Regions from separate parts of the Lysinibacillus sp. FSL K6-1151 genome, predicted to be linked through region 1. Evidence: predicted binding sites of a transcription regulator. Region 1 holds the regulator's gene; each other region holds the start of a gene.
What was found. Region 1 encodes LexA, which represses DNA repair genes until DNA is damaged. Its sites were predicted from a motif close to CGAACATATGTTCG; they were not measured.
Positions count from the first base shown of each region.

Region 2: uvrB (excinuclease ABC subunit UvrB) is a predicted target of LexA. The motif match lies at 6,871-6,884, and genes of this name have one in related genera.
Region 3: MHI04_RS18570 (DNA repair exonuclease) is a predicted target of LexA. The motif match lies at 9,186-9,199, and genes of this name have one in related genera.

Region 1 covers NZ_CP152040.1:1,239,839-1,250,599, reverse strand. Annotated here, with positions in the region: gene MHI04_RS05855 (recombinase family protein) at 1-332, opposite strand, end outside; gene MHI04_RS05850 (LysM peptidoglycan-binding domain-containing protein) at 329-643, opposite strand; gene lexA (transcriptional repressor LexA) at 810-1,427, shown strand; gene MHI04_RS05840 (gamma-glutamyl-gamma-aminobutyrate hydrolase family protein) at 1,538-2,260, opposite strand; gene MHI04_RS05835 (A24 family peptidase) at 2,294-3,046, opposite strand; gene MHI04_RS05830 (hypothetical protein) at 3,114-3,803, opposite strand; gene MHI04_RS05825 (hypothetical protein) at 3,800-4,393, opposite strand; gene pilM (pilus assembly protein PilM) at 4,393-5,367, opposite strand; gene MHI04_RS05815 (prepilin-type N-terminal cleavage/methylation domain-containing protein) at 5,480-5,965, opposite strand; gene MHI04_RS05810 (type II secretion system F family protein) at 6,053-7,258, opposite strand; gene MHI04_RS05805 (type IV pilus twitching motility protein PilT) at 7,255-8,301, opposite strand; gene MHI04_RS05800 (ATPase, T2SS/T4P/T4SS family) at 8,313-9,983, opposite strand; gene MHI04_RS05795 (G5 domain-containing protein) at 10,001-10,761, opposite strand, start outside.
Region 2 covers NZ_CP152040.1:709,008-719,768, forward strand. Annotated here, with positions in the region: gene secA (preprotein translocase subunit SecA) at 118-2,628, shown strand; gene MHI04_RS03285 (competence protein ComK) at 2,972-3,514, shown strand; one part of gene prfB (peptide chain release factor 2) at 3,639-3,710, shown strand; one part of gene prfB (peptide chain release factor 2) at 3,712-4,740, shown strand; gene MHI04_RS03295 (competence protein ComK) at 4,782-5,291, opposite strand; gene MHI04_RS03300 (IDEAL domain-containing protein) at 5,518-5,766, shown strand; gene tnpA (IS200/IS605 family transposase) at 5,938-6,411, shown strand; gene uvrB (excinuclease ABC subunit UvrB) at 6,958-8,937, shown strand; gene uvrA (excinuclease ABC subunit UvrA) at 8,945-10,761, shown strand, end outside.
Region 3 covers NZ_CP152040.1:3,840,413-3,851,173, forward strand. Annotated here, with positions in the region: gene MHI04_RS18530 (HTH-type transcriptional regulator Hpr) at 1-110, shown strand, start outside; gene MHI04_RS18535 (DUF3267 domain-containing protein) at 316-861, shown strand; gene MHI04_RS18540 (hypothetical protein) at 931-1,116, shown strand; gene MHI04_RS18545 (YjcZ family sporulation protein) at 1,284-1,388, opposite strand; gene MHI04_RS18550 (peptidylprolyl isomerase) at 1,532-2,512, shown strand; gene MHI04_RS18555 (HAMP domain-containing methyl-accepting chemotaxis protein) at 2,595-3,899, opposite strand; gene yhaM (3'-5' exoribonuclease YhaM) at 4,083-5,018, opposite strand; gene MHI04_RS18565 (AAA family ATPase) at 5,015-7,903, opposite strand; gene MHI04_RS18570 (DNA repair exonuclease) at 7,908-9,122, opposite strand; gene MHI04_RS18575 (YhzD family protein) at 9,370-9,555, shown strand; gene MHI04_RS18580 (enoyl-CoA hydratase) at 9,603-10,385, opposite strand; gene MHI04_RS18585 (rhodanese-related sulfurtransferase) at 10,525-10,761, shown strand, end outside.

The DNA of each region.
Region 1 (10,761 bases):
CCTGCATCGCGCATGGAAAAAACATCTGTTGCTGATTTTTGCAATAAATGCAACACAGCCATCCTTGCGTTCCCACGTCCTAATCGTGTTTCATCTTGTACAAAAAGGGCATTAATTCCCTTTTCTTTAATGAAATCAAGCATTTCAAGCAAGCCATCGCGTTCCACATCATAGCCGCTATGCTTATCCTTAAATACACCCTTTACCTCATAGCCTTGCTCTCTAGCGTAGCGCAGCAACTCTTCCTGTTGGCGCTCTAATGAGGAGCTTTGTGTTTCTTTTTCAGTACTTACACGGCAATAGACAACAGCCGACATTTGTTTATTCATCATTGTTCAGTTCTCGCAATTTCGATAGTATGGATGGGATTGGCTTGATCACCCAATACAGGAATAACTAGAGACTTTCCTGCCACAATTTTAATATCTGCTAATTCATTTTCTGTTTTGACCAGCTTAATCCAATCATCTGTACTCATCTTACCACGGTATTGCTCTGCTAACGACCACAAGCTATCCCCATGTTCAATTTGAATTTCTGCGTAATTAACATCTCCTGGATCAGTTATGTAAAGGTATCCTGCAAATAGTAGACAAGCTCCTAATAAAATGGAGATATGTGTATTTTTCTTTAACCATGTCATAGTTACAACCCCTTTTTTAGAATGTTTGTTCGGAATGTATGTTCTCATAATAAAGCGAACAAACGTTTTTGTCAAACACTTTTCGAACCTATGTTTGCATACATGTTCGCATTCTGTTATACTATCAAATAAGAAGAATGATATTAGAAAAAAGAGGTGAGCACTCATGAAAAAAGTTTCGAAAAGACAAGAGGACATTTTGGCTTTTATTAAAGAAGAGGTACGAGCTAAGGGATATCCACCATCAGTACGTGAAATCGGGGAAGCAGTCGGACTTGCTTCAAGTTCAACTGTTCATGGTCATTTAGCTCGATTAGAACAAAAGGGCTTTATTCGTCGAGATCCAACAAAGCCACGTGCAATTGAAATTTTAGAGCCTGAAGAGTCTATTCAAAAGCAGCAAGTCATTCATGTACCACTTGTGGGGAAGGTAACTGCTGGTTCCCCAATTACTGCTATTGAAAACATTGAAGAATATTTCCCATTACCAGATACGTATGGCACAAGCGAGGATCAGTTATTCATGCTAGAGATTATGGGGGAATCTATGATTGAAGCAGGAATTTTAGACGGCGATTTAGTTATTGTGAAGCAAAAGGCAACAGCTAATAACGGAGATATTGTTGTAGCCATGACAGCAGAGGATGAAGCAACGGTCAAACGTTTCTTCAAGGAAAAAAATCATTTCCGTTTACAGCCTGAAAACTCATCTATGGAGCCTATTATCGTCGATCAAGTTTCTATTTTAGGACAAGTTGTAGGACTATATCGTCGTGTACATTAATCATTTAAAGTAGGTTTTGAGGATTATGTGTTCCTTCTAAGAGCATGTATCCTCTTTTTTACGCAAAAAAAGAATCCATATATGGTTGGATTCTTTGTACAGTCCCCCTGCTACGCTTCCTTTTTGAATTTTAAGCTAGCTTCAACAAAGGCTGAAAATAATTTTTGTGCAGGCTCATCTCCTGCTATAGCTAGTTCCTCGGGATGCCACTGAACAGCCAAGCAAAATGGCAACTCTTCATGAACAACTGCTTCGATAATGCCATCACTCGATTTTGCTGCTACTTTTAATTTCTCTGCTAATACATTAACTGCCTGATGATGAAATGAATTTACCGCTATTTTCTCTTGTTGTAAAATGGTCGCTAATAAATTCTCCTCCATAATTTGTACATAATGAGTAGCTACAGCTCGAGCAGATTGCTGTACATGCTTGAGCAGCTTAGTACTAAAATGGTCACTATCAATATCCTGAAATAAAGTACCACCTAGTGCTACATTTAGTATTTGAATGCCTCGGCAAATACCCAAAATAGGCATCTTTCGTGTGAATGCCGCTTCAATTAATGCTAACTCTACCGTATCTCTTGCTGGATGAATTTTCCCTAGTTTTGGTGCAGGCTCTGCCCCATACAGAAATGGATGCACGTCATAGCCTCCAGATAACAATAAACCATCTGTAAGGGATAGAATTTGTGTGGCATCCTCCTCTACGCCAAGTGGAATAATAAGAGGAATCCCACCTGCATCAATGATACTTTTACTGTAAGCAGCATTTAATCGAGAGGATAAATCATCTTCCACAAAGGCTGTAATGCCAATAATCGGTTTCACTTGCTTCCCTCCATATGCTTGAAGATTGAACAATTACCAAAAACCTAAATACCAATCGATTAATGAATCCCCATAAAAATAGACAATGATAGCGGCTAATGCAATAGAAGGTCCAAAAGGAATAGGTGTTTTTCTCCCCTGCTTGTTCTTCGTTAACACGACAAGCCCGACAATCATGCCGATAACTGCAGCTATAAATAATGTTAACAGTGTATGCATTGTACCAAGAACAAGTCCAATTAAAAAGAATAATTTAATATCGCCTCCACCCATGCCCCCGTTTGATATCACAGCAATACTATATAATATGCCGAAACCAACGACTGCACCTACAGCACAGTCCCACCAGGGTGTTAATGGCGACAATACTCGTCCAATAATAAGGAAGGGTAAAAAGAATAAAAGCACCTTATTCGGAATCAGCATATAGGCTATATCAGAAACAACAATGATGACTAATAATGAAATAAAAAATAGGGCTACTATAAACTCTATGCTCCAACCAAGCTGCCAATATGCAAAGGCAAACAATAATCCTGTTAATAATTCCATTACTGGATAAATCCAAGCTATTTTATTACCACAGCTCCGACATTTCCCCCCAAAAAACACATAAGATAAAACTGGCACTAAATCAAGCGCCGTCAGTTGCCTTTGACATTTAGTACAATGTGAAGGAGGTTGTACAATCGACTCCTTCTGTGGCACACGTAAGCCTACCACATTATAAAAAGAGCCAAAGACAAGCCCAAATAAAAATAGAAAGATTGTATAAGCCATTTCCAATTTTCTGTCCTCCTAAACTAATAGGCGCCCATACAGATGCAGTATGGAACGCCTATCAATGCAATTATTACTCTCCTTCGTAATAGAACGTCGTCACCTGGACGGTAGCTTGTAAAGTAAGATCCGTATCTTTTTCTAATTGATCCTGCTCTCCAGGCAATTTGAATTCGATAGTATCCGTTTTCATCACACGCTGTAATTGTTCAATTTCCTGTAAAAAGCTCTCTAGAGAATTAAAATCAAGCGCCCCAACCTCTAATATAAAAGTAATCAACTTTAAATTCGATGGTAAGGAATCCTTTGAAATAGATGAAATCGGTGAACTCGTAATCTTGTTATCCTGCTCACCATTAACCTCTTCTTCAGCTTGCTCCAACAGATTAAGGTCTTGCGATACATCTGATTGCGAAACAGCCGCATCATCATTTTGAACTGTTAATGACTTTATGCGTGTTCCTGTCACTTCCTCAATCTCAGCTAAATCTAGTATGATCTTTTCAACAGCTCTTGTTGTAGGTAGCTTCTGTCTTAACGCTAAAACATTGATAGTCGGCTGACCCTGCTCCTTGTCTAATTGAGCTAATTGTTCTTTTACACTAGAAATCTCTTGCTGTATCTGTGATACATGACTCTCTTTTGCTTCTACTTCATTTAATCTTGGTAATAATAAATAATAATAAAGCGCAAATAAAATAGAAACGATTAAAGTCAATAACAAGATAATAGATGAATTTTTACTACTCGTTAATTTATTCATGAGCGTCGTCCTCCAGCTAAATACATAAAGTCGATTGTCGCCGTAATGGACACTGAATAACGTGGTACTTCTTTAAATTTTTGTTCAGGCGTTAATTCCTTCTGTTCGCCAAGCTCTATATCAAAGTTTGACACTGTATTAATTTGTGCGTCTGTAAAAAAACTACTCATTAAAAGTCGCTCTACATATTTCGATATATCGGTCATCGTTTCAAAATCCACTTCAATATTAACTGTATTTTCCCCAAAAACGTAGCTACGCAAGTACGTTTGAGTTGGTAGTAAAGTTTTCGTTTCATCAATTAATGGGGTTACAGGATAAGAAACACCTTGAATATAGGCAACAGATTCCTCCAATGATCCCTGATCAACACTTTGTCTTACATCTAACTCTTGCTGTAATTGTTCAAGCTGTGTCGTTAATGTCTTTTCCTCAGCAGATAAACGTGACAAATCACTTTTAGCTGTAAAAAATATAAATAGTAAATAAGCTACTATTAGACCCACTATGACAATTATCAAGCTATAAAAAAGCTTTGGTGAAGTAGACCGTTTTTCAAGCTGTGGTAAGAGGTTTATATCTGGAACCATTAATGAACCTCCTTCAAAGCTAAGCCTAGCAATGTTGAAAATTCTTTTTTAAAATAAGGAAAGAACTTTTCAATTTTTGCTCCATCAACAATCATCAAAGGTGTCTCTAAATTAGAAGATAATAAGGTTCCTATTGATTTGAGTAACGGGTTATCACCAAGTATTATGATTTCATCTACTGTTTTTTCCCCTTTATGTAAAGAAAACTTAAAGAAATTCATCATCCGATCAATTTCTAAAACCTGATCCATGACGACCATCTGGTAATCTTCGGTTTCACCATTGTAGAGAAATTGGTAGCTAAATTCATCGACTTTTTTGCCCTGCCATTGTGCCATATCTGTTTCAATCGATTGATAACGCAAAAACTCAACCTGTCCGTTTGAAAAGATACTAATGGAAAGTTCATTGATAGACCAATCAGCAATTAAATATGTTTTATTAGGCACTAACATTGACATATGTTCTAACAAACGTATATTGCATAAGGCACGAATATCGGCAGCTTCAGGGTCCAAGGAGACATCTAACAGCATTCCTACTATTTTCGTAATTTCCTCTGAAGGTGCTGCAAATAATATCGCTTTACCGTCCTCCGCATCGGGATCATAAACATCAATTAACGGGTCCTGAAAAGGTAAATGAATAGAATGGCCCAACTCCATTTCAGCATATCCTCGTAATTCCTGAGGTTTAACATCTTTAGGATGCTCGAAACTTTTTAATAAAACAGTTGTATCAGGCACAAACATACGAACAGCCTGTTTTTTTCCTGTCCACTTCACAACCTGTTCTTTAATAATTTCAAAAAGAGCCACCTCATCTATGATTGCTCCATTTTCAACGATATCAACTGGTAAAGGATATTCATAGCCATGCCATTGACTAGGCTCAGGTCCTTTCGCCACAATCGCACGTAGCACATAATCCTTCAGTTCAATCGATACATGCGACTTTCTCTTTCTCTTAAACATGTGAAAAGACCTCCTTTTCCTATTCAGTATAAATGATTTTATCAATTAGTCATCCATTCCCCAGCCAGAAACGCAAGAAAATTATCGTTTCTGAATGGGTTGGGAGGACTGATTATTGAGTTTTAGTATTTTCTGTTTTTTTCTTATCTACTCCTGCACTTTTTAATAGTTTATTAAGTTCTTCTTCAAATATTGTTATTGCACCTGCAGTTGAGCTAACTTTGAGACTCTCTGTTTTAATCTCTTCAAATCTACCATATGAAATTGACCATTTTTTTTCACTTTCGTTATACGTTACTTTATCATTGCTTCCTAGCTCAATACCATCTACAAACGCTTCTAATTCATCTTTCACACACTCATTATCTGAGCTGTCTCCTTTACAAGCGCCATCAATATAAGCAATCTTAGCACCAGATAGAATATTTGATGCTTCTGCTAAAATAGCACGGTCCTTTGACTTATTAATAATATTACCAATTGCAGGCACAGCGATTGCTGCGATAATTGCTAAAATAACAATTACAGCTAAAAGTTCAACTAATGTTAAACCCTTCTCATTTTTCAATAGTTTTTTATTTTTCCATTTTTTAAACATAGAGAATTCCTCCTTAGTAGTTTTATATGAAGTGTGAAAACACGGTCTTCTAATTCAATTTCTAAATAAGTTTTATATAATTAAAAATTACATATTTTCATATAGTTGGAACATTGGTAAGAATATAGCCGCAACAATTACTCCTACAACAAGAGCAAGTACTATAATCATTAAAGGTTCGATAAGTGACTTCATTGTATCGACGGCACGGTTTACTTCTTCCTCGTAAAAATCAGCAATTTTTTCAAGCATGTAATCCAAGGAGCCTGTTTTCTCACCAATTGCTGTCATTTGTGTAACAAGAGGTGGAAATAGCCAGCTTTTTTCAAGTGGCTCTGATAATGTGCCACCCTTTTCTAAATTATCGCGGGCCTCCAGCACTACTTTTCCCATAACTGGATTACCTCCGACTTTTTCAACAATCGTTAGGGCTTGTAAAATCGGCACCGAGCTACTAAAAAGAGTAGATAGAGTTCTCGTCATTCTCGCTATAATATCTTTTTGTAAAAGTTGGCCAAAGATAGGCATGCGGAGTAACAAAACATTAACCGTATAATGAAACTCTTTATTATTTTTATAAAAATAACGTGATCCCACTACTAACACTAATAGCCCTAAAATCACGAGATACCAAAACTGAATCAGCCAATCACTTATACCAACAACAATAACTGTAATTAGCGGCATTTCTAAGTCCATATCTTTAAATGCATCCATAAAGGTAGGCACAATAAAAACCATTAAAAACATGCCAACCACCAGCGTTAAAAGGGATAATATTGCTGGATAGGTCATTGCCGATTGAATTTTTTTCTTGATGTTATATTGCTTTTCTAGTGTGCTTGCCAGACGATCTAATGTGTCGTCAACGTTACCAGTAGCCTCTCCAGCACGCATCATATTGACAAAAAGCAAGGGAAACACTTTGGTATGTTTGCCTGCTGCATCTGAAAATGCCATCCCACTCCGAATATCCTCTTCAACTTGCATCAATGCTCGCTTTAGTGGTTTATTCCGTGTTTGCTCACCCAAAATACGCGTCGCTTCAACGACAGGGACACCAGCACGAATTAATGTCGCATACTGCCGACAATAAATAACAAACTCTTGGTGCTTCACTTTTGTACCAATGGCAATGTCCTTATGTAAAATGCTATTTGATTCTTGAAGCTCTCGCGCATTTATTCCTTGTGCACGAAGCTTCTCCATAGCAATTTTTTTATTTGGGGCTTCAATAATGCCCTTTTTAGGTGCTCCTGTTTTGGTGCGACCACTATAACGAAATACAGTCAACTATAATCACCAGCGTTCATGTATGGCCGTGCATCTTCTAGCGAGATCTTACCTGTGGTAATCAGGTGCTGCATCGAAGATTCTAATGTGTGCATGCCCAATGCTTTACTTGTCTGCATTACGCTTGGAATTTGGTGAATTTTTTCATTGCGAATTAAATTCGAAATGGCAGGAGCTTGTACTAAAATTTCTGTCGCAGCAATGCGCCCTTTTACATCTTTACGAATAAATAAACGCTGTGAAACAATACCTTGCAGTACATTCGCAAGCTGTACTCGAATTTGACTTTGCTGATGCGGTGGAAATACATCAATAATACGGTCGATTGTAGTTGGTGCACTACTTGTATGAAGTGTTGCCATTACTAAATGCCCTGTTTCAGCAGCCGTGATAGCCGTTGAAATCGTTTCATAATCTCGCATCTCCCCAACTAAAATAATATCTGGGTCTTGACGCAATGATGCTCGTAAACCATTCGCAAAACTCATTGTATCGACACCAACCTCACGCTGATTGATGATAGACTTTTTATGAGTATGCAAGTATTCAATTGGATCCTCTAACGTAATAATATGTTTTGATCTTGTCTCGTTGATATAATCAATCATTGCTGCTAATGTAGTTGATTTACCTGAGCCTGTTGGACCAGTTACTAAAATTAAACCTTGTGGTTTTTCCGCAAGCTTATATAACACTTGTGGCATATTAAGTGCTTCAATAGAAGGAATTTTAGCTTCAATTAAACGAGCCGCTATTGTCACTTCATTTCGCTGATGATAGGCATTTACACGGAATCGACATTTCCCAGGCAATGAAAAGTTAAAGTCAGTTTCTCCCTTTTCCTCAAACTCCTGTTGTTTATGTACAGGAAGAATGGCATTTACCATTCCCTTTAATTCTTCAGAATCTAATGGATCTGCACCGTAATGTTCCAACTGCCCATGAATACGATATACTGGCGGAATACCTTTTGTTAAATGAAGATCCGATGCTTTTTCTTCAAACGCACGTGTTAATAATTCAACGATTGAATAAGATGTCATTTTTATCACCCCTAATCTACACTTGCAACACGTAAAATTTCTGATGTTGTTGTTTGACCTGCTACAACCTTTAATAGTCCATCTACTAATAGGGTGTGATAGCCTTTGTCATTCATATAATCCCGAAGAACCAAATCACCTTCTCGATTTAAAATCATGTCCTTCACTTTTCGATCCACTGGAAGGATTTCATGAATCGCCATACGTCCTCGATAGCCTGTATGATTACATGCAGGACAACCACGCCCCCTTTTACCTTGGGTAACACCTTCCAGCCCATTTTCCTCTAGTATTTCTAATTCACGTGAGGTGAATACATATGGTTCAGCACAATCACGACAAACTTTACGTACAAGTCGTTGAGCCATAATGCCTACAAGTGAGGAAGATAGTAGAAATGGTTCAATGCCCATATCATGTAAACGTGAGATGGATTCTACTGCACTATTAGTATGCAGCGTACTTAACACTAAATGTCCTGTAAGTGAAGCACGTATAGCAATTTGCGCTGTTTCAAGATCACGAACTTCCCCTACCATCACAATGTCAGGGTCCTGTCGTAAAATCGAACGTAACCCTACCGCAAACGTTAAGCCAACCTCTTCCTTTACTTGGATCTGATTGATGCCATCTAATTGGTATTCCACAGGATCCTCAACCGTAATAATGTTGACGCCTTCCTCATTTAAATGCGAAAGAGCTGCATATAACGTAGAGGATTTACCAGAACCCGTAGGTCCAGTAATAAGCATCATGCCGTTGAGACGGCTTATCATTTTCCTGAATAGTACTTCATTCGTAGCACTAAAGCCTAATTTCTCAATATCATTGGACGAATTGGTTAAATCTAAAATACGCATAACAACTTTTTCTCCAAAGACAGTCGGTAATGTGGCTAATCGTATATCAACTGGCCTAAAATTGACATTCGTTTTTATACGCCCATCTTGTGGAATACGATTTTCTGTAATATTTAAATTGCCCATTATTTTAATCCGAGCCAATACTACGTTTTGCATATGCTTGGGCAATGACCTCTCTGTACGAAGTACTCCATCTACTCTGTAGCGCACACGTAGCTCTGTTTCTTGTGGATCAAAATGAATATCACTGGCTCTTTGTGCTACACCATTGGCAATAATTTGATTTACTAAACGAACAATGGGTGAATCTTCATTCTCAATCTCGTCTTGCGTTTCAGTACTAGTTGCCGCTAAATCTAACATTGCAGCATCCATCGACTCCTGCAAATCATAATATTTGGTAATTGTACGATATAGATCATCTTTTGCAGCAATGCTTGTTTCAATCTGACAGCCTGTCGTCATACGGACTTCTTCGATAGCAAAATAATCCATCGGGTCTTCCATCGCAATAAACAATTTATTTTTCTCTTTGCGGATAGGCATAATATTTGTCCGCTTTGCCAACTCAGCAGGAATTAATTGCAATAATTCAGGGCTGATTGAAAATTGATTTAAGCTAATATGAGGGATACCTAGCTGAAATTCTAAAACTTCAATGAGTTGTTGCTCCGTTAAGACGTTTTCTTTAATGAGAAAATCACCTAGTTTCTCATTTTTCAACTTAGTAGTCAGTGCATACTCTAGCTGTTCTGCTGTAATAACGCCTGATTCAACAAGTAAATCCCCTAAACGTTTACGACCTGGCTTCATCGCCATAAAAATACCTCCAATCATTATGGACTTGTTTGTACAAAATTACCGCCCTTGTCATAATAACCATAGACAATTTCTGGTCCATCTTCTTGCTCAGATTCTTCAGGTGTTGAAGGTTTTATATCAGGTAAGCCGTTGCCATCTAAATCTATCTCTAAATCAGGATCTGCTATACTTTGCCCTGCGTTTTTTGTTGGTGGAGTGACTGTAATAGGCTCCTGCGATGAACGTGTCACAATCCGATTTTGAGGCGCATAGTAATCTCTGCTAATAAACTGTTCTTCCATTGCACCGTTCTCTACAATGGAACGATAAACTTCAACTCTCACCCCTTCTTTCCCCTCTTGTTCCACACGCTCTTGACCAGCCTTTAAATCTTCTGAATAACGGTAAATAGTTCGTGGCTTAACGATTTTATCTTTACTGATACGAACCGTTATATCTTTGTCTTTTACTGCTGTAAATATTTCTATTTTTAATTGATTGCCCTCAATTGTAGCTTGCATTTTGCCAAGCTGATGAGAACGATTAATAAATTGTAAGTCTTTCGCTAATGCAGCATTGACATCCGCTTCAATCCCCAGTTGTAAATAGTTGGGCTTTGTTTGTTGAGAATGTCTTTCTAGAACTTCATACTCTGTCTGAAGAATTACACTATAGAGGATGGAAGCTACAAAATCTAAACCTGTATCATTCGCAGCTCCAGCCTGTTCCCCTAAAAGTGAAAGCAAGGAGAATGACTGGTTCGGTACAAGTGTGACGTCATTTAATAAAGGGATTA
Region 2 (10,761 bases), 530 kb from region 1:
CGATGGCGAGAGTCTTTTTTGTATGACTTTCTTCTGCAAGTAGGGTGACTGTTTGCATGAAACTGTTACACAATGGTAAAATGGAAGTTGAATCTATATAGGAAGTGAAAAACATTCATGGCAAACCTATTAAATAAATTATTTGATTTCAATAAACGTGAGTTAAAAAAATTAGAAAAAATCGCTGACCAAGTAGAGGGATTTGCTTCTCAAATGGAACAGCTTTCAGATGAACAATTACAAGCAAAAACAGAAGAGTTTAAAAAGCGTTATGCTGATGGAGAGCATTTAGAGTCGATTCGTGCAGAGGCTTTTGCTGTTTGTCGCGAAGCATCTAAACGTGTTTTAGAGATGTATCCTTTCCGTGTTCAAATCATGGGGGCTGCTTCACTGGATGAAGGTAATATTTCAGAGATGAAAACAGGTGAAGGTAAAACATTAACAGCTACTATGGCGGTTTATTTAAACGCGATTACTGGTAAAGGTGTACATGTTGTAACAGTCAATGAATATTTGGCTAGTCGTGATGCTGCTGAGATGGGACAGCTGTATAATTTCTTAGGTCTTACAGTAGGTTTAAATTTAAATAGCCTGTCAAAAGAAGAGAAGCGTGCGGCATATGAAGCGGATATTACTTATAGTACAAACAATGAATTAGGATTTGACTATTTACGTGACAATATGGTGCTTTATAAAGAAGAGCGTGTTCAACGACCGCTTCATTATGCTGTAATCGATGAGGTGGACTCTATTTTAATTGATGAGGCTCGTACGCCATTAATTATTTCGGGTCAAGCTGGGAAATCAGCACAGTTGTACAAACAGTCTAATGCTTTTGTACGCATGTTAAGTGCAGATACAGATTACACATACGAAGAGTCGACAAAAGGTGTTACATTAACAGATGCAGGTGTAGAAAAGGCAGAAAAAGCATTTGGGATCGACAATTTGTTTGATTTAACACATGTACGCTTAAATCATGCCATTAACCAATCGTTAAAGGCACATGTGAGTATGCATAATGATGTTGACTATGTTGTCCAAGAGGGCGAAATTGTAATTGTTGACGGCTTTACGGGCCGTTTAATGAAGGGCCGTCGATATTCTGATGGACTTCACCAAGCAATTGAAGCCAAAGAGGGCGTTGACATTCAAAATGAATCAATGACAATGGCTACCATTACGTTCCAAAACTATTTCCGTATGTACCAAAAGCTTGCGGGTATGACAGGTACAGCGAAAACAGAGGAAGAAGAGTTCCGAAATATTTACAACATGAGCGTTATTGCGATTCCAACGAATAAACCAATAGCTCGTGATGACCGTCCAGATTTAATTTTTGCTTCGATGGAAGGAAAATATAAAGCGGTGGCGGCCGATATTGCTGAGCGTCATAAGGCAGGACAACCTGTGCTTGTTGGTACAGTTGCGATTGAAACATCTGAAATTATTTCGCAGTTACTTGATAAACATAAAATTCCTCATAATGTCTTGAATGCGAAAAACCATGAACGCGAGGCAGAAATTATTGCAAATGCCGGTACTAAGGGCGCAGTAACGATTGCGACAAACATGGCGGGTCGTGGTACAGATATTAAACCAGGTGAAGGTGTACTAGAAATTGGTGGTTTAGCGGTCATCGGGACAGAGCGACATGAATCACGTCGTATCGATAACCAGCTTCGTGGACGTTCTGGTCGTCAAGGGAATCCAGGGGTTACGCAGTTCTATCTATCCCTAGAAGATGATTTAATGCGTCGTTTTGGCTCTGATAATATGAAGTCGATGATGATGCGCTTAGGCATGGATGATTCTCAGCCATTGCAATCAAAAGTTGTGTCGAGAGCTGTAGAATCAGCGCAGAAACGTGTCGAAGGTAATAACTTTGATGCACGTAAACGTTTATTACAATATGACGATGTGCTACGTCAGCAACGTGAGATTATTTATAAAGAGCGTTATGATGTATTGGAAACAGAGAATATGCGTGTACTCGTAGAGTCTATGATTCAAGAGACAATCGATAATGTTGTTGGTCTGTATACTCAGGGTGAGCAGAAAGATTGGAACTTAAAAGCAATTGAAGATTTTGTAGCGGCTAATCTGTTAGAAGAGGGTCAGCTTAAAGTAGCAGATTTCCAAGGCAAGTCTGCTGAAGACATTAATCAGTTGGTTTCGGATGCTGTTCATGCTCGTTATGATGAAAAAGAGGCAGAACTGACACCAGAGCGTATGCGTGAGTTTGAAAAGGTAATTTTATTACGTTCTATTGATACGAAATGGATTGATCATATCGATGCGATGGACCAACTTCGTCAAGGTATCCATCTACGTGCATATGGACAAAATGATCCACTTCGAGAATATCAACAAGAAGGCTTTGCTATGTTTGAGGATATGGTTGCGTCTATTCGTGAGGATGTTGCGAAATATGCAATGAAGGCAGAAATTCGCAGTAATCTTGAGCGTGAAGAGGTGGCGAAGGGCCAAGCGGTTAATCCGAAGGAAGAAGGCGGCTCAGCTCCGAAAAAACAACCTGTGCGTAAGTCTGAAAATATTGGTCGTAATGATTTATGCCCATGTGGAAGCGGCAAGAAATTTAAAAACTGTCATGGTGCAGGTCAATAATATATTAGTGAAAAAAATCATTTTAACTACATGTTGAAATGGTTTTTTTCTTTTGACATTATACTGTTTTAGGAAGAAATTTAGGAATAAAAGTCAGAATTTATAGACAATTGAAAAATATGGGTATACAATAGCTGTAATATTAGGATTTTAGTTCAGGGAAGCTCCCGTTATTATCCTAAATAAGAAGGTGCTATGAAGACTTAGACCTAGAAAGGGAAGGGGTGCTATGCATGATAATAAAGCAATTTTACGAGTCACAAACATCTGGAATGTACGAATATTGGTATATCCCTTTTTATTTTAATTGAAAAAACATAAAGTGTATAAAGGAGGACTATAGGTGCATAAAAAAGATATTATGAATAGTGAAACGATGATGTATATGCCTGTGTATGATTCCTTTGGAAATTTATGTACGCGGGTGATTGAGAAAAATAATGAATATCTATCGAAATTAGCACCAACGAAGTTAATGGACTATAACCTTCGTTATTTTGGTTCGAGTTTAAGAGGGGCATTTGATGGCTCGAAAATGATTTTAGGAAAGCTTAATAAAAATCCAATTGTAGTGGATGAACGATGTAATATTTTATGGTTTCCAAGTAAGTCTCCTCTACAACCTGAATGTATCTGGTTCGCCGTTCATCATATTGATGAATATATCGCTGTGGATAAAAAGAGAGCAAAAATAACTTTTACGAATGGCAAAGAACTGGTAGTGGATGTCAGTGTTAATGCGTTAGAATATCGTATTCAGAGAGCCTATTTATTAAAATATAGGTTAGAAAAACGAACAAAGCATTTGCTTGTTCAGTATGACCGTGTAAAGGTTTTTCAGCGTCTCGCTCTTAATATGCTAGAGGACGAGACACAGGATCATTGATTACTCCGAGAAAACAACTGCTAGATAGTATGTTTTCCTTTGTAAAAACGTTATAATGAAAAGATACGGAGCTTTGTGAGTGCAATGTTAGCTCCATTACTAACGTTCGGAGGATTTAACAATGATTGAATTAGCAGATGTACGCAATGTGTTAGACACTACAGCCAAAAAACTGGCGGACTTCAGGGGGTCTCTTTGACTTAGAAAACAAAGAGGCACGCATTCAGGAGCTAGATGAAATGATGCTAGAGCCTGGCTTTTGGGATGATCAGCAAGGGGCACAGGTGACCATCAATGAAGGCAATGGCTTAAAAGCAATCGTCAATGAATATAAAGATTTAGTGGAAACCCATGAAAATTTAGATATGACACTGGAGCTTTTACAGGAAGAGCCAGATGAAGAGTTACAGGAAGAACTAGGCAAAGAGCTAGCAGAATTCCAGCAAAAAATGGGGGATTTTGAGCTGCAATTGCTGTTAAGTGGTCCATATGATCAAAATAATGCTATTTTAGAGCTACACCCTGGTGCCGGTGGAACGGAATCTCAGGACTGGGGTTCTATGCTGTTACGTATGTATACAAGATGGGCGGAGAAGCGTGGATTTAAAGTGGAGACTGTGGACTATCTTCCTGGTGATGAAGCAGGGATTAAATCGGTAACATTGTCGATTAAAGGTCACAATGCTTTCGGTTATTTACAGGCTGAAAAAGGCGTGCATCGTCTAGTGCGTATCTCACCATTCGATTCGTCAGGTCGTCGTCATACATCATTTGTTTCTTGTGATGTTATGCCAGAGTTCGACGAAAATATTGAAATCGACATTCGCACAGAGGATTTAAAAATTGATACGTATCGTGCTACAGGTGCGGGTGGTCAGCATATTAATACGACAGATTCAGCAGTTCGTATTACACATATTCCGACTGGTACTGTTGTACAGTGTCAAGCAGAGCGTTCACAGATTAAAAACCGTGAAAAAGCGATGACGATGCTAAAAGGGAAATTATATCAATTAGAGTTAGATAAGCAGCAAGCGCAACTAGATGAAATACGTGGTGAGCAAAAGGAAATCGGCTGGGGCTCACAAATTCGTTCGTATGTATTCCACCCATACTCTATGGTGAAGGATCACCGTACGAATGAAGAAACAGGTAATGTTGGTGCAGTGATGGACGGCGATTTAGATCCGTTTATTAATGCCTATTTACGCTCGAAAATTGGCTAATACACAAATCCCCCAAGAGGTGTTCTTGGGGGATTTTCTAGTTAAAAGGGAGGGTGATATGGCGCATCTTGGCTAAGCTGCTTGCGCTCGTTCATGTAATATTTATAGAGCATCGATGCATTCAAAAACTGTTTACTAATCGAGGCATATTGAATAGGTAGTTCAATTGTTTTACCATTTTTTAATGTGACAACACACCCCGTCTGACTTGGTGTAATATTGATAATCGCGTGAAGTCCAATCCATATATTATGAATGGAGTTCGGGGAATAAGTTGGTAGAAAAATACAGGGATAGCCGTAGTCAAAGGCCACGACGATTGGTAGCTTATGTTGATTGCCAAAGAAACGTTTAGCCGATAGTTTTGCAGCTTCATAGGTTGAACCTAATGAGATACAAGATTTTCGAAGCACATGCATCGGTTTACGCGTGACGATCAGCTCATTGTGCTTATCGATAACATGAGTGAAAACCTTGGAGTTGTGCTGAATAGGTTGAAGCAAGTAAGTGTTGAATGAAATTAAGTAGCTATTGACAAAATTGCTAGTCATATAGAGAGAGCCTCCTTTTTCTGTTGATAACGGTAGTGTAGAACAAAATGAGAGTTTCAAAAAATAGACAAAGTAGCTGAAAACCCTTCAGAAAAGAATGAAATGCTTAGAGAATTCACTGCAAATGTCACGAGATTAATAGCTAATCCAAGTTATTTTCAATTCGTAAGCATTGCAATTTAATTTCAATTTTCATATAATTTAGAAAAGGATCGAGGTGAGATCGTTGGATAAATATTATTCGTACACAGATTTTCTAAAAGCCGTGGGTCAGTCGAAAAAAGTTGATGAGGCAGAGAAATTATTAAACGAGATTTATTTAGATTTATTTTTAAATCGTATCCAGCGTATGCATCGTCAAGAGCAACTCATGGTTCTGATAGACAGAGTACTCGATGAAAAAGATGAAAACGCATTTTACCAATACGCAGCCGAACTACATTCCTTGCAGCAAACAGAGGATGAATCATACTAACGAACCCGCTCTCCATGTCTATTGGAGAGCGGGATTTTTTTGTGTGCTTTGAAAACCCCCTGCTATGCAGGGGGTTCCGGAAAGCTTTTAGCTATGGACAATAAAAAAACTCCAAACGTACAATAAAGTCAGGTCTAGTCAACCGACTTCGTACGAAAGGAGCCACCATAAATGGATAATAAAAGTTTAGCACATACAACGTGGAATTGTAAGTATCATATCGTCTTTGCGCCAAAGTATAGAAGGCAGATTATTTATGGTCAAATTAAAGCAGATGTTGGAAGAATATTGCGCCAATTATGTGAAAGAAAAGATGTAGAAATCATAGAGGCAACAGCCTGTCCTGACCACATTCATATGTTGGTAAGTATTCCACCGAAATTGAGTGTATCTGCGTTCATGGGTTATTTAAAAGGGAAGAGTAGTCTAATGATTTTCGACCGACATGCGAATTTAAAGTATAAATACGGTAATCGTCAATTCTGGTGTCGAGGATACTATGTGGACACAGTCGGCCGAAATAAGAAAAAGATACAAGAGTATATAAAAAATCAATTACAAGAAGATATCCTGCAAGATCAAATGACGATGAAAGAATTCATTGACCCATTCACAGGAGAAGAAATCAAGAGAAAGAAAAAATAAGTAAGCCGCTTTAGCGGTTTGTGTGAAAACGGAGTGCGGTTGGCAGACCATTCAGAATGTCTTTAGACATGGGCCAGTACCCCAGCGTTTCACGCGCAGAGCAAACCACCAGTTATACTGGTGGTTCTGATTTGATTGAAGGAGGGCTGCTCGTTCAAAAAGTGAGAGTCTTCGCTTATAAAAGAGGGAGAGTTGCTCAGAAAGTAAGAACTCCTGCTCAGGAGTAAATCCGCTCTCAAAGCAAGAGCCCTGGCTCATAAAAGAATGCAACCCACGCCAAAAATCTGTTACCCCACTCACAAAAGCAGAAGCCCTCTACTGAAAATATTATGACTTCTACTCAAGAATCGAAATCTATTGAATAGATTAAGCTTGAAAATGTGTTGAAGCGGCTATTATGAGAGTAATAAGTATTCTTCGCTTCACGGTTATTCATTTTAGGGATAAAAAAATTTTTTACAAACATTCGTTCGTTAAATGTTCGAAATTTTAATATTGCTATGCTAAAATATATGTACAAATTGGAAGGAAAGGACGGGGACATGTGTGCAAACATTTGATTTACAAGCGCCATATCAGCCTAACGGGGATCAGCCACAGGCAATTGCGGAATTAGTGGAGGGTGTGAAAGCGGGCAAGCGTCATCAAACATTACTTGGTGCTACGGGAACAGGTAAAACGTTTACCATTTCTAATGTCATCCAGCAAATTAAAAAACCAACACTCATTATGGCACATAATAAAACACTAGCTGGCCAGTTATATAGTGAGTTTAAAGAGTTCTTCCCGAATAACGCTGTTGAATATTTTGTCAGCTACTATGATTACTACCAACCAGAAGCCTATGTACCGCAGACAGATACCTATATAGAAAAAGATTCCAGCATTAACGATGAAATTGATAAGCTGCGTCACTCTGCTACTTCTGCATTATTTGAGCGTGATGATGTCATCATTATTGCATCTGTGTCCTGTATTTATGGTTTAGGTTCTCCTGAAGAGTATCGAGAAATGGTTGTATCGATTCGCACAGGTATGGAAATTGAACGTAATCAGCTACTGCGCAAACTTGTAGATGTTCAATACGAGCGTAATGATGTCAGTTTTACTCGGGGGACATTTCGGGTACGTGGAGATGTAGTGGAAATTTTCCCAGCCTCACGTGACGAGCATTGTATTCGGGTGGAGTTTTTCGGTGATGAAATCGATCGTATTCGAGAGGTGGATGCCTTAACTGGAGAAATTTTATCGGATCGAGAGCATGTTGCTATATTCCCGGCATCCCACTTCGTTACACGAGAAGAGAAAATGCGAAAAGCGATTGAAAACATTGAAAAAGAATTAGAGGAACGTCTTGCGTTGCTACGTGCAGAGGATAAATTACTAGAGGCACAGCGCCTAGAGCAACGGACACGTTATGATTTAGAAATGATGCGTGAAATGGGCTTTTGCTCAGGGATTGAAAACTATTCACGCCATTTAACATTGCGTGGAGCAGGTGCCACTCCATATACATTGCTAGATTACTTCCCAGATGACTTTTTGCTTGTAGTAGATGAAAGTCACGTAACACTTCCTCAGGTTCGTGGTATGTATAATGGTGACCAAGCTCGTAAAGGTGTACTCGTAGAACATGGTTTCCGTTTGCCATCAGCACTTGATAACCGTCCACTACGTTTTGAAGAATACGAAAACCGAGTGCATCAGGCCATTTATGTATCAGCCACACCAGGCCCTTATGAGCTGGAGCATACGCCGGAAATGGTTGAGCAAATTATTCGACCTACTGGATTATTGGATCCGTTAATTGAAGTGCGACCTATTGAAGGGCAAATCGATAATTTAATAGATGAAATTCAAGATCGAATTGCCCAAAATGAACGGGTTTTAGTGACAACATTAACGAAGAAAATGTCAGAAGATTTAACGGCCTACTTGAAAGAAATGGGCTTAAAGGTCGAGTACCTACATTCCGAAATTAAAACGCTAGAACGTATTGAGATTATTCGTGAGCTACGTAAAGGAACGTACGATGTACTCATCGGTATTAATCTCTTGCGTGAAGGACTTGATATTCCTGAGGTGTCACTTGTAGCGATTCTTGATGCTGATAAAGAAGGATTTTTACGTTCGGAACGTTCATTAATTCAAACGATTGGTCGTGCTGCACGTAATGCAAATGGTCATGTCATTATGTATGCGGACCATGTAACAGATTCGATGAAAAAGGCAATTGATGAAACACAACGTCGTCGTGCATTGCAAATGGCTTACAACGAGGAGCATGGCATAACGCCTCAAACCATTATCAAGAAAATCCCAGATGTAATTCGTGCGACACAAGTGGCAGAAGAAGAAGAATCCTATGTGAAAAAGGCTACGAAAGGCAAAAAGCTGACAAAGGCGGAAAGAGAACAGCTTTTGGCTTCCTTAGAGGTCGAAATGAAGGAAGCAGCAAAAGCGCTTGATTTTGAACGTGCGGCTGAGTTGCGAGATACAATATTTGAATTGAAGGTAGAAGGGTGAATGACTTGTGAAAAATACTGAAATTGTCGTGCAAGGTGCACGTGCTCATAATTTAAAAAATATCAATGTCACAATTCCACGTGACCAATTAGTCGTATTAACAGGTTTATCAGGCTCAGGAAAATCTTCTCTAGCATTTGACACAATTTATGCGGAGGGCCAACGTCGTTATGTTGAGTCCCTTTCTGCCTATGCCCGTCAATTTTTAGGACAAATGGATAAGCCAGATGTCGATGCAATAGAAGGATTATCGCCTGCTATTTCCATTGACCAAAAAACAACGAGTCGTAATCCACGTTCTACGGTTGGTACGGTAACGGAAATCTATGATTACTTACGATTACTTTATGCACGCATTGGTAAACCGATCTGTCCAAATCATGGCATAGAAATCACTTCCCAAACGATTGAGCAGATGGTAGACCGTTTATTATCATATCCAGAAAGAACAAAAATGCAGCTTCTTGCGCCGATGGTTTCTGGACGCAAGGGAACCCATGTTAAACTGCTAGAGGATTTAAAAAAGCAAGGGTTTGTTCGTGTGCGAATTGATGGGGAATTACGGGATTTAGATGATGCGATTGATCTTGATAAAAATAAAAAGCACTCGATTGAAGTAGTAGTGGACCGTGTTGTTATGAAGGAAGGTATTGCCTCACGGTTGAGTGACTCCTTAGAAACAGCTTTACGTTTGGCTGATGGTCGTGTACTTGTTGATGTGATGGAGTATGAAGAATTATTATTTAGTGAACATCATGCTTGCCCGATATGTGGTTTTTCTATAGGCGAGCTAGAGCCTCGTATGTTTTCATTTAATAGCCCGTTTGGTGCTTGCACAAGCTGCGATGGCTTAGGCTCAACACAGGAAGTGGATTTAGATTTAGTCGTTCCAGATTGGGATCGTTCCTTGTTAGAGCATGCTATTGCTCCATGGGAACCGACTAGTTCACAGTACTATCCACAATTATTAAAAGCGGTGTGTGATCACTACGATATCCCAATGGACGTGCCTGTGAAGGATTTACCAAAGGAAAAGATGGATAAGGTTTTATATGGCTCAGGAAAAGACAAAATTCACTTCCATTATGAAAATGAGTTTGGCAATGTGCGAGACCAAATGATTGAATTTGAAGGTGTTGTGCGCAATGTGGAACGCCGTTTTAAAGAAACAACATCCGATTATGTTCGTGAGCAAATGGAAAAATATATGGCACAGCAGCCATGTCCGTCCTGTAAAGGTTATCGTTTAAAGCCTGAGACGTTAGCTGTGAAAGTAGCAGATAAGCATATTGGTGAAGTCACACAATATTCGATTCAGGAAGCGGACACATTTTTCAAAGAGTTGGATTTAACTGAAAAGGATATGCAAATTGCTCGACTGGTTTTACGAGAAATTGAAGAACGATTGGGCTTCCTTGTCAATGTAGGTTTAGATTATTTGACATTGAGTCGTGCAGCAGGGACATTATCAGGCGGAGAGGCGCAACGTATTCGGCTCGCTACACAAATCGGCTCACGTTTAACAGGAGTTCTCTATATTTTAGATGAGCCTTCGATTGGTTTGCATCAACGTGATAATGATCGTTTAATTAACACGCTGCAAAATATGCGTGATATCGGCAATACGTTAATTGTGGTAGAGCATGATGAAGATACGATGTTGGCAGCCGATTATCTTATTGATGTGGGACCTGGAGCAGGTGTTCATGGCGGTCAAATTGTGGCAGCAGGCACACCACAGGAAGTTATGAAGAATGAAAACTCTCTAACAGGGCAATATTTAAGTGGTAAAAAATTCATTCCATTACCAGTGGAAAGACGTCA
Region 3 (10,761 bases), 2.0 Mb from region 1:
TTATTCGTAATATTTATGGTGAGGATTTCATCGATATTTTCGAACGTTCCTTCCAACATTTCCGCGATTCCTTTGACACACTAGAAGAACGCACACCTGTAAAAGGATAAGACGAAGCTTCAAACTGCACAAAATTTTTCCTGCCCTTATTTATTAGTTGAACATAATGAGGTATACTACTGTTCATTCAGGAATAAATCATGTGAAAGGAGGTATTTCAGAAATATTTCTGAAATACCTCCTTTTTCTTGCATTCTAACATCATTCAATTTACATTAAATAGGACACTTCCTATTTCGGAGTTGATACTAAGCCATGCATTGTTGGAAAATTTTAAATCTAGAACATCATTACGGTACTACGCGTATTATTATAATGAGTGTTATTACCTTTTTGTCGGTCTTTTCTGTTTCGTATGTATTGTTTAATTTATTCAACGAGGAGCATTATACAGATCGTTTATTCTGGCTCTTTGTCATAGCAGCCTTAACACTTTATCCAGTTCATAAATTTTTACATTTTCTGGCACTATACGATTTACGCCAGCATTTAAAATTGCGTGTACGTACTCAATTTTATATAATTCCAGTTTTACACATGCGTATTCGTGAGCCTTTATCAAAAAATCGTTACATCTTAGCATTACTTACGCCTTTTATCATTCTAAACACAAGTATTATAATAGGAACTTGGCTTTTACCGGCATACACACATTATGGTACATTGCTGCTAGCCTATCATTGTAGTCTATGTTTGATTGATATCCTTTACGTGAAATACCTTTTGCACTCACCTAAAAATTCGCAAATAGAGGAAACTCCTAAAGGTTATGAAATTTTAGTTCCACCAACCGTTCACTAAATGCTTGTACTTGTTTTTTAATGACGTTCTTTGTTATGCTATTACTATTGAAAGAGGGGAGGAATAGACTTGCTATTAATGATTGTAGTTCTATTCTCGGTATTCTATTTATTTCAAATTAACCGCATGACATATGCTCTATGCATGCGACGTGAAATTCCCGAAGAAAACCAACCAAAAATATTCCGAACTATAAATATACTTATTACCATATTACTTGTCTCATTCTATATTGAAATTTTATATGCAGTATAACAGTACATCCGCGCCCGTCCGCACGCTCGAAGAACAAGTCGAGCCCCCCATGCAACAACTTTTTCTAACCAAGAAGATTGGTAGTATCTAAGGCATGCGGCGCGAATGTCTAACATTGTTAAGAAAAGCTAAGAGTTAGAGCTCTTAGCTTTTCGCTGTTTTATTAATTAGTATAGGAACGCTGCACCAACGATAATTAATAAAATAAATAACACAACTAATAAAGCAAAGCCTGAGCCGTAGCCACCGCCACCGTATCCTCCGTTGCCCATAACTTCACCCCCTTTCTTTTCTATATCCTATGCGCTTCAAAATTTGAAATATAGGCAATACTCAAGGGGGAACCATTTTGTTTTTAAAACGTTTATGTTATAGTAAAAAATGGACGAAACCATGTTAGGAGAGAATATCCACTATGAAAAAGACAGTTTTATCTTTAACTCTAGCTGCATCTGTATTAGCGCTTGGTGCTTGTAGCGGCGGAGACAGCAAAGCCATCGTTACTTCTAAAGTGGGCGATATTTCAGTAGCTGATTTTAATGAAAAGGCAAAAGCTTTAACAGGCTCATATGTAATGCAACAATTGGTGACTGAAAAAGTTTTAGCTGACAAATATGAAGTAACAGATAAAGAAATTAAAGAAGCTTATGACACAACAGCTTCACAATTTGGTGAAGGCTTTACACAAGCACTTGCTGAAAGTGGCTTAACAGAACAGGGCTTTAAAGATTCTTTACGTGTTCAACTTCTTCAAGAGAAAGCTTTAAAAGATCAAGCAATTAAAGAAGAAGATGTGAAAAAATACTACGAGCAAATGAAAACAGAACTTAATGGTCGTCATATTTTAGTAGCAGATGAAAAAACAGCTAAAGAAGTCATTGAAAAAATTAAGGGCGGCGCTAAGTTTGAGGATGTAGCAAAAGAGTACTCAACAGATACAGGTTCTGCTCAAAAAGGTGGAGAGCTTGGATGGTTCTCTGTTGGTGCAATGGTAGATGAATTTAACGATGCTGCTTACGCTCTTGAATTAAATACATTGAGTGAGCCAGTAAAATCTAGCTTTGGTTATCATGTAATTGAAATTACGGAGAAGCGTGATGTAAAAGATGTCGGTGCATTTAAAGATGAAGAAGAAAACATTCGTTCAACAATGTTAAATAAACTAAACCAAACAGGTGAAGCTCAAGCTATTCTAAAAGATATCATTGCAAAAATGGCTAAAGATGCGAATGTTAAAACATCTGATAAAGATTTAAAAGATTCACTAGAATTCTTCACAACAACAAGTGAAGAACAGGCAAAAGCAGCTGAAGAAGCAGCTAAAAAAGCAGAAGACAAAGCTGCTAAAGAAGATTCTGAAGACAAAGCAGAAGATACGGACAAGGAATCTAAATAATCGAGGGAATATTGTTTATCAATTGAACAATATCCACAACAAAAAGGAGCATCTGACAAATCAGATGCTCCTTTTTCCTTCTCTATTTCACTTTAAATTGGCTAATTTCAGCTTGTAAGTCATTTGACATCGTTTGAAGGACATTTGCCGCGCTCGCAATTTCCTCATTAGAAGTACTTTGTTGCTCTATGGATAAAGCAATATGCTGCATACCTGAAGATGTGCCATTCGCCATACCTACAATTTCTTTTACAGCAGAATCTGTTTGGCTTGCCTTCTCATTAACGCGCCATACGATATCCGTAACTTCCGTTGTACGTTGGCTAATCTGTTGTACATATTCCACAATATTTTTAAAGGCATCACCTGTCTGTTCAACAGCCTCTCGTCCTTCATCTACATATTGTGTGCCACTATTAATAGCGAAAACAGCACCGGAAGTTTGGTTTAATATATCATCCACTAGTGTTCGAATATTGTCAGCAGCCTTCCCAGATTCCTCTGCCAACTTTCTAACTTCATCCGCAACAACCGCGAAGCCTTTTCCAGCCTCTCCTGCTCGAGCCGCCTCAATAGATGCATTCAATGCAAGCAGGTTTGTTTGATCGGTAATGCTTGTAATTAACGAGACAATCGTACTAATTTCCTTTGATTTTTCACCTAAAGCATTCACAACTTCTGTTGATTGGTGAACAGAATCATTAATCGTATTCATTTTATCAATCGTTTGCTCAATTAGCTGTAAACCTAAATCAGCCTTTTGATTTGTTTCATTCGCTATATCTGCAACAGCCTGTACAGCAGAAGATGCATGGTCCATATCTTTGGAAATTAGATTAGCGGATTCAGATAAAAGGTCCATTTGCTTCAATTGTCCTTCCGCACTGGAAACAATATCTCCAATAGCATCAGAAATGGTTTCAACCGTGTGACTACTTTGCTCTGTAATCGTTGTAAATTCCTTTGTATAAGTCGAGACATCCGCAGATGCTTTATTCGTCTTTTCAATAACCGTGCCAATTTGCTCTAACATATGATTAAATTCAGTGGATAATTGTCCAATCTCATCTTTGAAACGGTCGTCAATGCGTACCGTTAAATCACCATCAGCCGCCTGTGTCATAGCCTTTAATACACGCTTTACACGTTTTAGGACGATATATCTCGTACATAACGAAATAATGACTGTACCAATAAATAACGAAATAAACGTATTAATGGCAACACCTGCACTGCCGTTTAAATGTACTACTTTTTCAAATTGATGACTAACAAATTCTGAGATATGCGAGCTAATAAACAAACTTATACCTATAGCTAGTATCATTTTGAAAATTAAACTTTTCCAAAACTTAATTTCCCGTGAAAAAAGTCCCTCTGTTTCCATTGCTCTTCCCCATTCCTATCATTTCTCTCTTTATTCTAAAATAAATACTAGCATTGGTACAATAGTTAGGTACTAAAATTACATATATGCATATTTAGACTTATCGAAAGCAGTATAGGTTAGTTAATAAGCAACATCAATTATCAATTTCTCAACAGGTTAGGGGCCTAATCATATTACTTTTTAAATAGTAGGCTTATAGAATGAACGATTATCAAGTGGGAAAAGCCGCTCAGTAAATTCACCTGGTGTCGTTTTCCCTAATGCTCTTGTTAGCATGTTCATTTTCGCGTCTATATTATCAATATAATGTAAGATTTCCGCTTCTTGAAGCATCGGTTTTTTCGGACTCCCCCACTCTTCTTTCCCATGGTGAGACAATACCATATGCTGCAACAGCATGACTTCTTCGCCTTCAATTTCTAGCTCACTTGCAATTTTGGCAATTTCATTCACCATAATGGTAATGTGACCTAATAAATTGCCCTCCACTGTATACATCGTAGCAACAGGCCCAGACAACTCCACAACCTTGCCAATATCATGCAAAATAATGCCTGCATATAACAGGTCACGATTAAGTGTTGGATATAAATCAGCAATGGCTTTTCCTAGTTTGAGCATGGACACCATATGATCTAATAAACCAGACGCATAGTCATGATGGTTTTTAGTTGCTGCCGGAAAAACTAAGATGGCATCATAATGTTTTTTAATAGCCGCTCTTGTAATACGTGAGATATTTGGATTTTTAATATCAAAGAAAAATTGTGTCAATTCTTCATACAATTGTTCTTTTGGTGTTGCAGAGGATGGTACTAAATCATCGATCGCAATACCTTCCTCTGGCTTGGCAACACGAATAGATTTGATACGCAATTGATTCTTTCCTCTATAGTCGTGAATCTCTCCACCTACACGTACAATGGCCTCAGCATGATACATTTTTTCATGATCCTCATTTGTATCCCAGAGCTTTGCCTCAATATCTCCACTTTTATCTTGTAGTAATAGCGACATAAATGGCTTTCCAACGGTTGTAACACCTTTTGTCGCTTGTTTTATTAATAAAAATTGATCAACTGCTTCTCCAACTTGGAGCGTCGTAATCCCTTTCATGTTGACGCCACTCCCCTTTCATTTGCTAATGCTCCTATATCGACAATTTGCTCTTTCTGCCAATGTTTGAGCATTGTATCATGACAAGTAAAATATAAAATTTGACGTTCATATCCTACTTCTTTCATTAATTGTACCATTTTGTTTGTACGGTTTCGATCAAAATGGACAAATGGATCGTCCATAATAATTGGAAATGGAGCAGTGCTCACTAGTGTTTTTGCAAGGGCCAGACGTAATGCAATATAGGCTTGTTCTTTGGTAGCCTGAGATAATTCAGCCATTTGATAACGTAATCCTGCTACATCTTGTGCAACAAAATAACCTTCATCATGAATCGAAAGTTTATCGTATCTTCCCCCTGTTAGTAAACGGAAAATCGCATTCACCTCCACAAGGACATGAGGTAATTTTTCTTCACGTAGGCGGAATAATGTTTCGTGAATGGCTGTCGCAACAGCTTTTTTAGTTGCCCATTGCTCAATCAGCTGCTGCAATTCTGCTTTCTCCTGCTCAAGCTGTTGTAGCAATTGCCCATACTTTTCATCATTTAATAGCTGATCTTTTTCAATGAGCAAAGCAGCACGTTGCGCAAGACATTGGTCGATCGCTAGCTGCGTTGAATTTTGCTCTTGTTCTAAAGCATGTATGTCCTCGTTAACAGTGTCCTCCACTAGACTCTCTCGCTGTGGAAGATTGAGTGAGGCGAGTTGAGCCTGAACCGTTTGTAACTCTGTCATGATGTTTTTTTGCTGCTCAAATTGCTCATACATTTCATAATAAGCCTGCTCGTTTGGAACTTGTGCTTCATTCAATAGCTCAGCCATTTCAGTTGTATAACGGTCCAGTTTTGATTGCCCACCATCCATTTTTATCTTCAGGCCAGCTAGCTGTTCTTTTGTTTGCTGTACTTGCTGTTGATGTTGTTGTGCTTCAAGGTAGGCTGTCCGTAAATACATATATATTTCCTGTTCATCATAGGCTCCCTCTAAAACCTGTTGAAGCTGTTTATAAATATACTGCTTTTCTTTTTGAACTTCTTGCATAAGGCTTAGGGTACTATTTTTTTTAGCTGCTAGCTCTTGCACACTCCGAATACGCATAAATAATTCGGGCATTAACGTTCTGGCGATTGTTCCCTGTAATCGATAACGTTTTAAAAAATGCTGGAGTGTGTGAGTGGCTTCTTCAATCTCTATCTCAGCCTGTTGAATTTTATATTCAAGAGAAGCGTATTGCTGCTCCTTCTCCTTTTGCTGTTCATTGACGTGTACCCAACGATCTTCATATCTTTGCTTCTTTAATAGCACCGCTTGTACCGTCATTTCCTCCTGCTCTAACTCTCGAAGAAGGGAGCTATGCTCTTTACTAGTAGGCTCATCCGCTTGTTTAACATATCGGATAAATAACAGAGTCAGCAATGATAAAACAGCTCCGATAATGGTCGTAACTATGTTTTTTTCAAATACACCATAAATCAATGACAATAAACCGATTAGCAGTACAAGCCAGCTAAAATAATGAGGTTGCTGTTGTTTACTACGTTGCGATTTGGCCGCACGTAATTGCTCAAGCTTACGCTTTTGTTGGGGCCACTGTGCTAAAATATGTTCTTCTTCATTTGTTAATGACTCTTGCATGAGCCGTTGCTTTTGTTTGGCAATTGTCTCTAATTCTAGATGGACTTGCTCTAGTGAGCGTAGATGAAACTTTAGCTCGTCCTCTGCCTCCTCCAATTTACTTAATTGAAGCTGAAATTGTTGTTCCTGCTGGAGTGAAACCGTTTCTTCGAGAAGATTCTCCTGTGCCTCTGTCTCGAGTACGCCTAATAAACGAAACTGTGCTTTTATTTCTTGCTCAAACATAAAGAGATCATCATGTAAATTTTGCTCCTTCACCATCAGCTGATGCCACGTTGCCTCTTTTTGCATAAGACGAGCCATTTCATTGACTGTATGCTCATCCGCTATGGTAAGTACTTGATTTTGTAATGTTTGATATTGCTCCTTTAATTGCATTAGCTGCTGGCTTTCGTGTAATAGACGATCCTTTAATTGCTCATAGCGTCTTATACCTTCTGGCGGAAACTGTACATGTTGATAATTGAGCAGTGTCTGCTGTAAAATCTGTTGCTGTTTGAGGAGAGGTAGTGCCTGCTTTTGAATCGTTAACTGCTGCCATTGTTGTTGCAGCAGTTTTTGCGTACTATAAAGCTTTTCTAGATTATGCTCAAGTAGTTGTAATTGCTTTAATTTGTCCTCAAATGTTAGAATCTTTCCCTGCTCCTGTTTAATCGTACGCTCAAGCTGCTTTAATTGCTCAACCTTTTGATTAATCACGGGTACTTTACCTGTTTTTTTAAACAGCTCATTTGCCTCTTTCTCCATCTTCTTTTCAAGAGCTGATAAATGTTGAACCCCTGTTGTGCCAGAGGCTAGTAGCAAATGGGTTAGCTCCTCCTCTGACATTTTTTCAATGCCCTGTAGCTCATGCAATGAAAATGAAAAAATGGATTCAAAGGACGTTCTAGAATACCCATATAAAAGCTTAGTTAATAGTTCCTCGTGTCCCGTTGTTCCATCCTCTAGATAAACAGAAACATCGCCCGCTGCCTTTCCTTTCACACGTTCAATAGTGCACTGGCCATAAATAGGATGCACGAGTGTGAGCTGACCACCATATTTCGTCGAAACTTTTGGTTCATATTTGCGCTGTGTCTGCTGCCGTATGGGGAAACCAAAGAGCATTTGTAGTATAAACTGCTGAATCGTCGTCTTTCCTGCTTCATTTAATCCATAAAAAATAGTGACACCCTCATTTAAGGAAATGGTGATGTTTTCATGCTTACCAAAGCCATATATTTGGATTTTTTGTATAGTCAGCATGTGATCACGCCCTTTGAATTTCTTCTGCCAATAATGCCTGTGCATTTTGCGTTAAGTTTTCAATATCCTTGTCACTTAGTGGCTCTATCAGCCTTGCACCACCAGCATATTGGTATAAATCTTTTAGAATATCTTTCCATTCATTACTGTCCCACTGCTCCATTAAGCTGACAACGGATTGAGTTGCTACTGTCTGCTCATAAAGACTTGCTGTCTTCTGCAATACCAACTTTTGTACCCAACACATCGGCTCAATGCCTTCCTCCGTCTCTCGCACAGTATCTAACCATGCATCTACAGTTGCGTGTTCAAATAAAGCTTCCGTTTGTTCATCAATGTTTTGCAGGTGAAGCTCAACTACTGATGCCCCGTACTTCGTCCTATTCGTTGTGATCGCTTCCGAACATCTTTTTAGTAATTCATTGGCATGTACAACATTCGTACAATCCACTTCTATCGTGTTATAAACGACAGTAGATGTAAGGATAAAATCTAGCTCATTCGATGTTTGGGATAACGTCACGTCATAAAAGCCTTTCAGTCCTTGTTCTTTACGATGTCGACTTTGAATATTGCCTGGATAAACAATGGGAGGGTTTTGATGTAAAAGCTGTCGTTTATGAATATGTCCCAAAGCCCAATAATGATAGTTCTTTTCTATCAACTGCTGCTTAGTGAAGGGGGCGTAAACATCATGGGTCGTGTTGCCTGCCTCACTGCCGTGTAGCATACCAATATGAATGGCATGCTGATCCTGTGCAATTGGATAACTTTCAATAACTGATTCCTTTAAATGGCGTTCATGATAGCTGAAACCATATATATTTACTTGCTGGCCTCGGATTTTTAATTGAACCACGGTCGTTTCCGCTGGTAGTTCATAGACATTGCTTGGCAAAGCAAAGCGTGTCCAAGTGCCATTTAAATGATCGTGGTTACCATAGCTCACAATCACAGGGATGTTGTGTTGGAAGAGCTTTTCCATTGCATCCTGAAATCTTCGTTGTGCTTGCAAGCTACGATTTTCACCATCATAAATATCTCCAACAATTAATATAAAATCAGGTTTCTCTTGAATTGCTTTATGGATAATTTTATCGAATGCTTCAAAAGTACTCGACCTAATGTTCTTTAAAATGTGCTCAGGTAATCCAAATAAACCTTTAAATGGACTATCTAAATGTAAATCTGCCAAATGAAAAAAACGAATTGCTGTCATCCAATCACCTCAAATAGTAGATAATTATCGCCTCTGTACCGTAATATGTTCACTAAACAAAACCGAATATTTGTTCTATTTTATCATAGTTCACGTTTTATGAAAAATGGTATTACATAAAAAACAGCATTGCCTTACTTTTTCCACAATTTTCGTAATTTATCAAAAAATTCACTAGTTTTACCGTGAAGTTTATAAATCTTCTATGTATAATAGAAATATATTTAAGTAAAAGGGTGGGGTTTGTATGGAGAATTATCGTTTTACAGCTTTTGAAAAAACAGGGGAAACATTATTTGATGAAACTTGGACATTTGAAAATGATGAGGCTGCTAAACTAAACGGACAACAACAAATTGAGGAAAAAGGTGTTGCCGACAAAACTCATCGTCTTGTAAACGCTTCGGGTAAATTAATTTTATTCCATGTTTAGTGGCTAAAAGGCACGTAGTCAATGTTGCTACGCGCCTTTTATGATTGTTATTTTCCTACAAAGACAGGCATTCTTTTCTCTACAAATGCATGAATGCCTTCTAGATGATCTGTTGTTTTACGCATAGCGGATTGCCCCTCTGCTTCTAAAGCTAGGATATTTTCTAGCTGAGGCAAATTTTGAGCATGTAGAATTTTTTTCGTTGTAATCATGGAAGAAATAGGTGACGCAAGCATTTTACCAACAAGCTGATCTGCCATGGCAAATACAGTATCCTCTGGTGCAATAAAGTCAATAAGCCCTTCATCTAATGCTTCTTTTGCTGTTAATACCTTCCCCTCCCAAATCATCTGTTTCGCTTTAACAGTCCCCACACGTTCCTTCATGAAGAAATGACCGCCTCCATCTGGGATTAGTCCTATTCCAATGAAATTCATAGCTAGCTTACTATTTTCACAAGCCACAACTATATCTGCCCCAAGTGTTAGACTAAACCCTAGACCTGCCGATGCACCATGAACAGCCGCAATCACAATCATTGGTAACTGATAATACGCTTTCACAATACGTGAAAGATAGACCATTGCCTCATCAATATTTAATGGTTTATTTTCATCTAACATAGCCTTGATATCGCCACCCGCAGAAAAGACTTTTCCTTCTCCACGAATAACAAGCACCTGTATATTTTGTTCCTGTTGGAGAGCCTCAAAGCATTCTGCGAGTTCTCGCATCATAACATCATCCATAGCATTCATCGCCTGCGGACGATTCAATGTTAACGTTGCACGACGTTCTAATTTTTCTAAAGTAATCGTTGAAAATTCCATCTCTATTACCCCCAAATATGAATAGTCATTCACTATGTACTATTCGTGTTTTTTTAGAAAACTCCTTCTACTCTAAGCAAAATTGCTCTTGTTATGCTATATTAAAGGACGAATATTGAGTTAAAGGTGGTAACGTATTTTGATACAGAAGGACTATCGTGTATTACTTTATTATAAATATATTACAATTGAAGACCCTGTAGCATTTGCAGAAGAACATTTAGCATTATGTAAAGAAATTGGACTTCTTGGACGTATTTTAGTAGGCTCTGAAGGCATTAATGGCACCGTTTCTGGTACCGTTGAGCAAACAGATGCTTATAGGAATCATATGAAGGCAGATGCTCGTTTTAGTGATATTATGTGGAAAATCGAT